Linked DNA regions of Catenuloplanes indicus. The protein of the gene in region 1 interacts with the protein of each later gene in a pairwise test. Links are inferred from orthologs where the notes say so. Each region holds a gene or a part of one and is shown on either strand. Other genes may lie near its edges. The genes, in order: rsfS and J2S42_RS21340.

Region 1 (3,009 bases):
GCATCCGGAGCAGAGTGAGCTGACCGCGCCGTTCGTCGCGCGGTACTTCGCGGAGATCCCGGCGGCGGCGGGACTCCGGTCCGGGTGGTCGGCGGAGCGGCTGGCCGCGCTCACCTTCCCGGCGTTCGCGGTGTCGACGGAGACGCGGGCGGCCGCGGCACGCCTGCTCGCGCGCGACGACCTGCATCCGGCGGTACGCCGCGCGGTCACCGACGCGGACGACGACATGCGCCGGGCGCTCAAGGCCCGCGGCGTCTGACCGTGGAGCCAGGGGGTGCGGCTCCCGGTCGTACCCCCTGGTGGCCGTGGATTTTGATCTTGTTTTTGACGATGGATTGCCGGTCGGGCACGAGCGAGGGAAGATCACTGGCGTGGGTGAGCGTGGGCAGCGGATCGGCATCATGGGCGGCACGTTCGATCCGATTCACAACGGTCACCTGGTCGCGGCCAGTGAGGTCGCGGATCGGTTCGGGCTGGACGAGGTGGTTTTCGTCCCGACCGGGCAGCCGTGGCAGAAGGGGCGGCAGGCGGTCACGCCGGCCGAGGACCGGTACCTGATGACGGTGATCGCGACCGCGTCCAACCCGCGCTTCACGGTGAGCCGGGTGGACATCGACCGTCCGGGACCCACCTACACCGTCGATACGCTGCGTGACCTTCGCGCGGTCTACGGGCCGGACGCGGAGCTGTTCTTCATCACCGGCGCGGACGCGGTCGAGAAGATGCTCTCCTGGAAGGACGCGGAGCGCATGTTCGAGCTGGCCCGGTTCGTCGGCGTCACCCGTCCGGGTTTCGAGCTGTCCAGCGCGCACCTGCCGGAGGACGCGGTCAGCCTGGTCGAGATCCCGGCGATGGCGATCTCGTCGACCGCCTGCCGCGCGCGCGTGGTGGCCGGGAAGCCGGTCTGGTACCTGGTGCCGGACGGTGTGGTGCAGTACATCGCAAAACGAGGGCTGTACGCTGGGTAGTTTATCCCCTTGTATCCGATCTGGGGCGGAAGTGAGGAGACGATCGGTCCTCGGTTGTGAGACCCTGGAACGGTTGTTGCTGTACCCACGGAAGGAGCCCGGGTGACGGTACCCGAGCGCGCCCTAGAGCTGGCCCTTGCTGCCGCTCAAGCCGCCGCAGACAAGAAGGCCGAGGACGTCGTCGTGATCGACGTCGGCGACCAGCTTCCCATCACGGACGCCTTCGTGATCGCCTCCGCGCCGAACGAGCGCCAGGTGCTCGCGATCGTCGATGCCATCGAGGAGGAGCTGCTCAAGCTCCCGGAGAAGGCGAAGCCGATCCGCAAGGAGGGTGAGCGATCCGGTCGTTGGGTCCTGCTGGACTACAACGACATCATCGTGCACGTCCAGCACTCGGAGGAACGCGAGTTCTACGCGCTCGACCGGCTGTGGAAGGACTGCCCGATCGTGCCGTTCGTCGACCGCGACCTGGTCGAGGCCGAGGCCGGCGCGGGTTCGGCGGCGTGACCAGACTGATCATCTGGCGGCACGGCAACACGGACTGGAACGCGGAGGGCCGCGTCCAGGGCCAGACCGACGTGCCGCTGAACGCGCTCGGCCGGTCGCAGGCGGCCACCGCCGCGCCGCTGCTGGCCGGGCTGGAGCCGGCCGCGCTCTACGCCAGTGACCTGCTCCGTGCCCGGCACACCGCGGACGCGCTGGCCGCGCTCACCGAGCTGCCGGTGACCGAGGACGCGCGGTTGCGTGAGCGGCACTACGGCCAGTTCCAGGGCCTGACCAACCCGGAGATCGCCGAGCGGCACCCGGAGGCGTACGCGCGGTGGACCGGCGGCGACCCGGACGTGGGCGCGGAGGTCGAGCGCAACGACCACGTCGGCAAGCGGGTCGGCGAGGCGCTGCGCGAGATCGCGGAGCGGCACCCCGGTGCGGTCGTGGTGGTCGCCACCCACGGCGGGGCGGCCCGGCAGGGCTTCGGCGACATGCTGAGCTGGCCGTCGGCCGTGATGGCCGCGATCCGGCCGCTGCAGAACTGCCACTGGACCGAGATCGTGGAGTCGCCGCGCGGCTGGCAGCTGCGTGCGCACAACGTGGGCCCGTGGCCGGAGAAGGCGATCCCGGCGCCGGTCTGAGCGGAACCCGGCGCCGGCCGGTAGCGTCGTAGCCATCATGACCATGCGCCGGTTCCTTCTCCTGCCCGTCGTCGTCGCCGGTCTCGCGCTGACCGCCTGCGGGGCGCCGTCCTCATCGCCCTCGTCGTCCCCGTCGTCGTCGGGGCCCGGGGTCACGGCCGCGCCGTCCTCCGTCGCGGTCACGCCGTCGCCGGACCCGCTGCTGCCGTCCGATCCCGGCATCCCGCTTCCGGACATGTCCGGCAAGCCGGACAAGCCACTGGAGATCACGGTGACCGGGCAGGTCACGGCCGGTGTCGAGCCGGGCTGCCGGCTCATCTCCGACGGCCGTACGTCCTACCTGCTGCTCGGCGGCGACGTGAACGTGGCCAAGGTCGGCGCGCGGGTGACCGTCACCGGCACGCTCGGCGAGAACATCATGAGCACCTGCCAGCAGGGCACGCCACTGCAGGTGAAATCCGTGCGAGCGGGCTGAACCGGCCAGGATGCGTTACCGTGCCCGGCATGTCAGTCGCGGTCGTCACGGACTCCACGGCGTACCTGCCGGACACGGGCGGGCTCACGGTCGTGCCGCTGCACGTCGTGGTCGGCGACCGTGAGCTGCCGGAGGTCCCGGGCCTGAGCTCCGCCGAGCTGTCCCGGATGCTGCGTGACCGGCGCGTGCCGGTCACCACGTCCCGGCCGGCACCGGAGCGCTTCGCCGAGGCGTACCGGCGGCTACTGGACGGCGGCGCCACCGGCGTCGTCTCCGTGCACCTCTCCGCCCGTCTGTCCGGCACGGTCGAGGCCGCCCAGCTGGCCGCGGCGCCGTTCGGCGACGCGGTCCGGGTGATCGACTCCCGGTCCGCCGGGATGGCCACCGGCTTCGCCGCACTCGCGGCCGCCGCCTGCGCCGACCTGGACGAGGCGGT
Region 2 (3,221 bases), 1.5 Mb from region 1 along the record:
TTCAAGGGTCTCAAGGACCGGGCGAACGAGAAGATGGCCGAGGTCGCGGCCGCGCTGAAATTGCGCCCGGAACAGCTCGCCGACCGGCTGCTGCCCGACTTCGGGCTGGACGGTTCCGGCAGTCTCACGCTCGACTACGGGTCGCGCCGCTTCGTGGTCGGCTTCGACGAGCAGCTGAAGCCGTTCGTCCGAGAGGCGGCCTCGGTCCGGTCGGGGGTGGACGGCGGGGTGGCAGCCGGGGAGGGCGGCAAGACGCTCAAGGCGCTGCCGAAGCCGGGTGTCAAGGACGACGCCGAGCTCGCGCCGGAGGCGTACCGCCGGTTCTCGGGCTTGAAAAAGGATGTTCGCACGGTCGCCGGTGACCAGATCCGGCGCCTGGAGACCGCCATGGTGAACGGCCGGCGCTGGAGCGGTGCGGAGTTCGCGCAGTACCTGGTCGGGCATCCGCTGCTGGTGCACATCGTGCGCCGGCTCGTGTGGGGCGTCTACGACGAGCGCGGCGCGCTGACCGCCACGCTGCGGGTGGCGGAGGACCGCACGTTCGCCGGCGTGGATGATGAGCCGGTGACCGTGGCCGAGAGCGCCGTGCTCGGCGTCGTGCACCCGATCACGCTCGGCGACGCGCTGCCGCGCTGGGCCGAGGTCTTCGCCGACTACGAACTGCTGCAACCGTTCCCGCAGCTCGGGCGCGAGATCTTCCGGCTGGAGCCGGCCGAGCGGGAGCAGACCGAGCTGCTGCGCTTCAAGAACGTCAAGGTGCCGACCACGAAGCTGCTCGGGCTCGAACGGCGCGGCTGGCGGCGCGGCGACGTCGGCGACGGCGGCCATCAGGGCTGGTTCGAACGCGACCTGACCGACGACCTGATGATGATGGTCTACATGGACCCGGGCATGGCGGTCGGCGCGGTCGACTACTTCCCGGAGCAGCGCCTGGACCAGGTCGCCGCGCACGGCCCCGGTGCCTACTGGCAGCGGGACAGGAAGTCCACGAAGCTGGGTGAGCTCGACGAGATCACGATCTCCGAGATCATCCGCGATCTGAACGAGGTGACCGCGTGACCGATGTCCAGACGATGCAGCGTCCACCGGCCGAGGTTCGGTACGCGGACGAGCTGCGGCGGTTGCGGGACACGGACTCCGATCCGCGCCCGCCGGGCTGGGCACTGAGCCTGCGCGCCGCACGCCGGTTCATCATCGGCGACGAGCGGCACGGCATCTCCCGCAAGTTCGTCGGCGACCCGTCGCTGATCGACCGGGCACTGGTCAGCCTGGCCACCAGCCGCGGCCTGATGCTGGTCGGCGAGCCCGGCACCGCGAAGTCGCTGCTGTCCGAGCTGCTCGCGGCCGCGGTCTCCGGCGACTCCACGCTGACCATCCAGGGCGGCGCCGCCACCACGGAAGACCAGATCAAGTACTCGTGGAACTACGCGATGCTGGTCGCGGACGGGCCGTCGACCCGTTCGCTGGTCCCGGCGCCGCTGCTGCGCGGCATGGCCGAGGGCAAGGTGGTCCGGTTCGAGGAGATCACCCGGTGCCCGCTGGAGGTGCAGGACTGCCTGCTCTCGCCGCTCTCCGACCGGGTGCTGGCCGTGCCGGAACTGACCGGGCCGGACGCGATGGTGTTCGCGACCGAGGGCTTCAACATCATCGCCACCGCGAACACGCGCGACCGCGGCGTCAACGAGATGAGCTCCGCGCTGAAGCGCCGCTTCAACTTCGAGACGGTCTTCCCGATCGCGGACCTGGCCACCGAGCTTTCGCTGGTCGAGGCGGAGGCGTCCGCGCTGCTGCGGCGCTCCGGCGTGACCGCCGCGCCGCACCGGGACGTGCTGGAGGTGCTGGTCACCACGTTCCGGGAGCTGCGCGTCGGGCAGACCGCGCGCGGCGACTCGATGGACAAGCTGACGTCCGTGATGAGCACGGCGGAGGCGGTTTCGGTGGCGCACGCGGTCGGGCTGCGCGGCTGGTTCCTGCGCGGCGAGGCCGGCACCGCCGAGGACGTGGTCTCCTGCCTGGCCGGCACCGCGGCGAAGGACAGCACGGAGGACCTGGCCAAGCTGCGGCGGTACCTGGAGCAGCAGGCCCGCGGTCGCAAGGGCGCGGCGTGGAAGGCGCTCTACGACGCCCGGCACGTGCTCCCCGGATGATCACGTTCATCGGCGTCCGGCACCACAGTCCTGCGTGCGCGCGCCTGGTCCGGGAGACGATCGAGGACCTGCGACCCGCGTACGTGCTGGTCGAGGGCCCGGCGGAGATGAACGCGCGGATCGGTGAGCTGCTGCTCGGGCACGAACTGCCGATCGCGGTGTTCAGCAGCTACCGGGACGGCGAGCGGCACCACGCGTCCTGGGCGCCGTTCTGCGACTACTCGCCGGAGTGGGCCGCGCTGACCGCAGGGCGCGCGGCCGGCGCCGAGCTGCGCTTCATCGACCTGCCCGCGTGGCACCCGGCGTTCGCGGAGCGGCGCAACCGGTACGCGGACGCGGACCAGCGGTACGCGGACGTGATCGACCGGCTCTGCCGCGAGTTCGCGGTGGACAACGTGGACACGCTCTGGGACCACCTGTTCGAGATCCCGGACCCGGACGGGATCGCGGACCGGCTGGCCGCCTACTTCGACCTGATCCGGGGCGAGACCGAGGGCGGCGCGGGCGAGGACGACGAGGCGCGCGAGGCGTACATGGCGTCCTGGATCCGCCGAACCCGCAGGGAGGCCGGTGACCGCCCGATCGTGGTGGTGACCGGCGGCTTCCACCGGCCCGCACTGGTCCGGCTGGCCGTGCTGCCCGGCGACGACGACCCGGTCGAGCACGCGCTCCCGGCGGACGCGGCCGGTGGCAGCTACCTGGTGCCGTACTCGTTCCGGCGCCTCGACTCGTTCGACGGCTACCAGTCGGGCATGCCGTCCCCGGCGTACTATCAGCGGCTCTTCGAGGAGGGACCGGAGGCCGCGGCGGACCACCTGCTGGCGACCGTGGCCGGCCGGCTGCGCGAGCGTAAGCAGCGGCTCTCCACCGCGGACCTGATCGCCGCGTCAGCGTCCGCGGAAGGGCTGGCGCTGGTGCGCGGGCACCGGCACCGATCCCGGACCGACGTGCTGGACGGGCTCGCGTCCGCGCTGCTGGACGAGGCGCTGGACGTGGCGCTGCCCTGGTCGACGCGCGGCACACCGGCGCCCGGTACGCACCCGGTGGTGGTGGAGATGGTCGCGGCGCTCAGCG

What was found.
Region 2: the proteins of rsfS (region 1) and J2S42_RS21340 interact in binary tests that used the Escherichia coli proteins (3 or more experiments, as listed by UniProt). The link is inferred for Catenuloplanes indicus from one-to-one orthologs.

Annotation. Positions count from the first base shown.
Region 1 is NZ_JAUSUZ010000001.1:3,272,694-3,275,702, reverse strand. Bases 78-2,772 are described here. They hold rsfS (ribosome silencing factor), read left to right. Parts: upstream 78-1,070; coding sequence 1,071-1,475; downstream 1,476-2,772. Other genes in these bases: J2S42_RS14660 (DegV family protein), read left to right, coding at 2,603-2,772; J2S42_RS14665 (hypothetical protein), read left to right, coding at 2,136-2,573; J2S42_RS14670 (histidine phosphatase family protein), read left to right, coding at 1,472-2,098; nadD (nicotinate-nucleotide adenylyltransferase), read left to right, coding at 372-968; pepN (aminopeptidase N), read left to right, coding at 78-259. Outside these bases: more of pepN, read left to right, coding at 1-77; more of J2S42_RS14660, read left to right, coding at 2,773-3,009. UniProt on the Escherichia coli protein: Functions as a ribosomal silencing factor. Interacts with ribosomal protein uL14 (rplN), blocking formation of intersubunit bridge B8.
Region 2 is NZ_JAUSUZ010000001.1:4,749,744-4,752,964, reverse strand. Bases 204-3,110 are described here. They hold J2S42_RS21340 (ATP-binding protein), read left to right. Parts: upstream 204-1,073; coding sequence 1,074-2,147; downstream 2,148-3,110. Other genes in these bases: J2S42_RS21335 (DUF5682 family protein), read left to right, coding at 2,144-3,110; J2S42_RS21345 (DUF4132 domain-containing protein), read left to right, coding at 204-1,059. Also shown: more of J2S42_RS21345, read left to right, coding at 1-203; more of J2S42_RS21335, read left to right, coding at 3,111-3,221.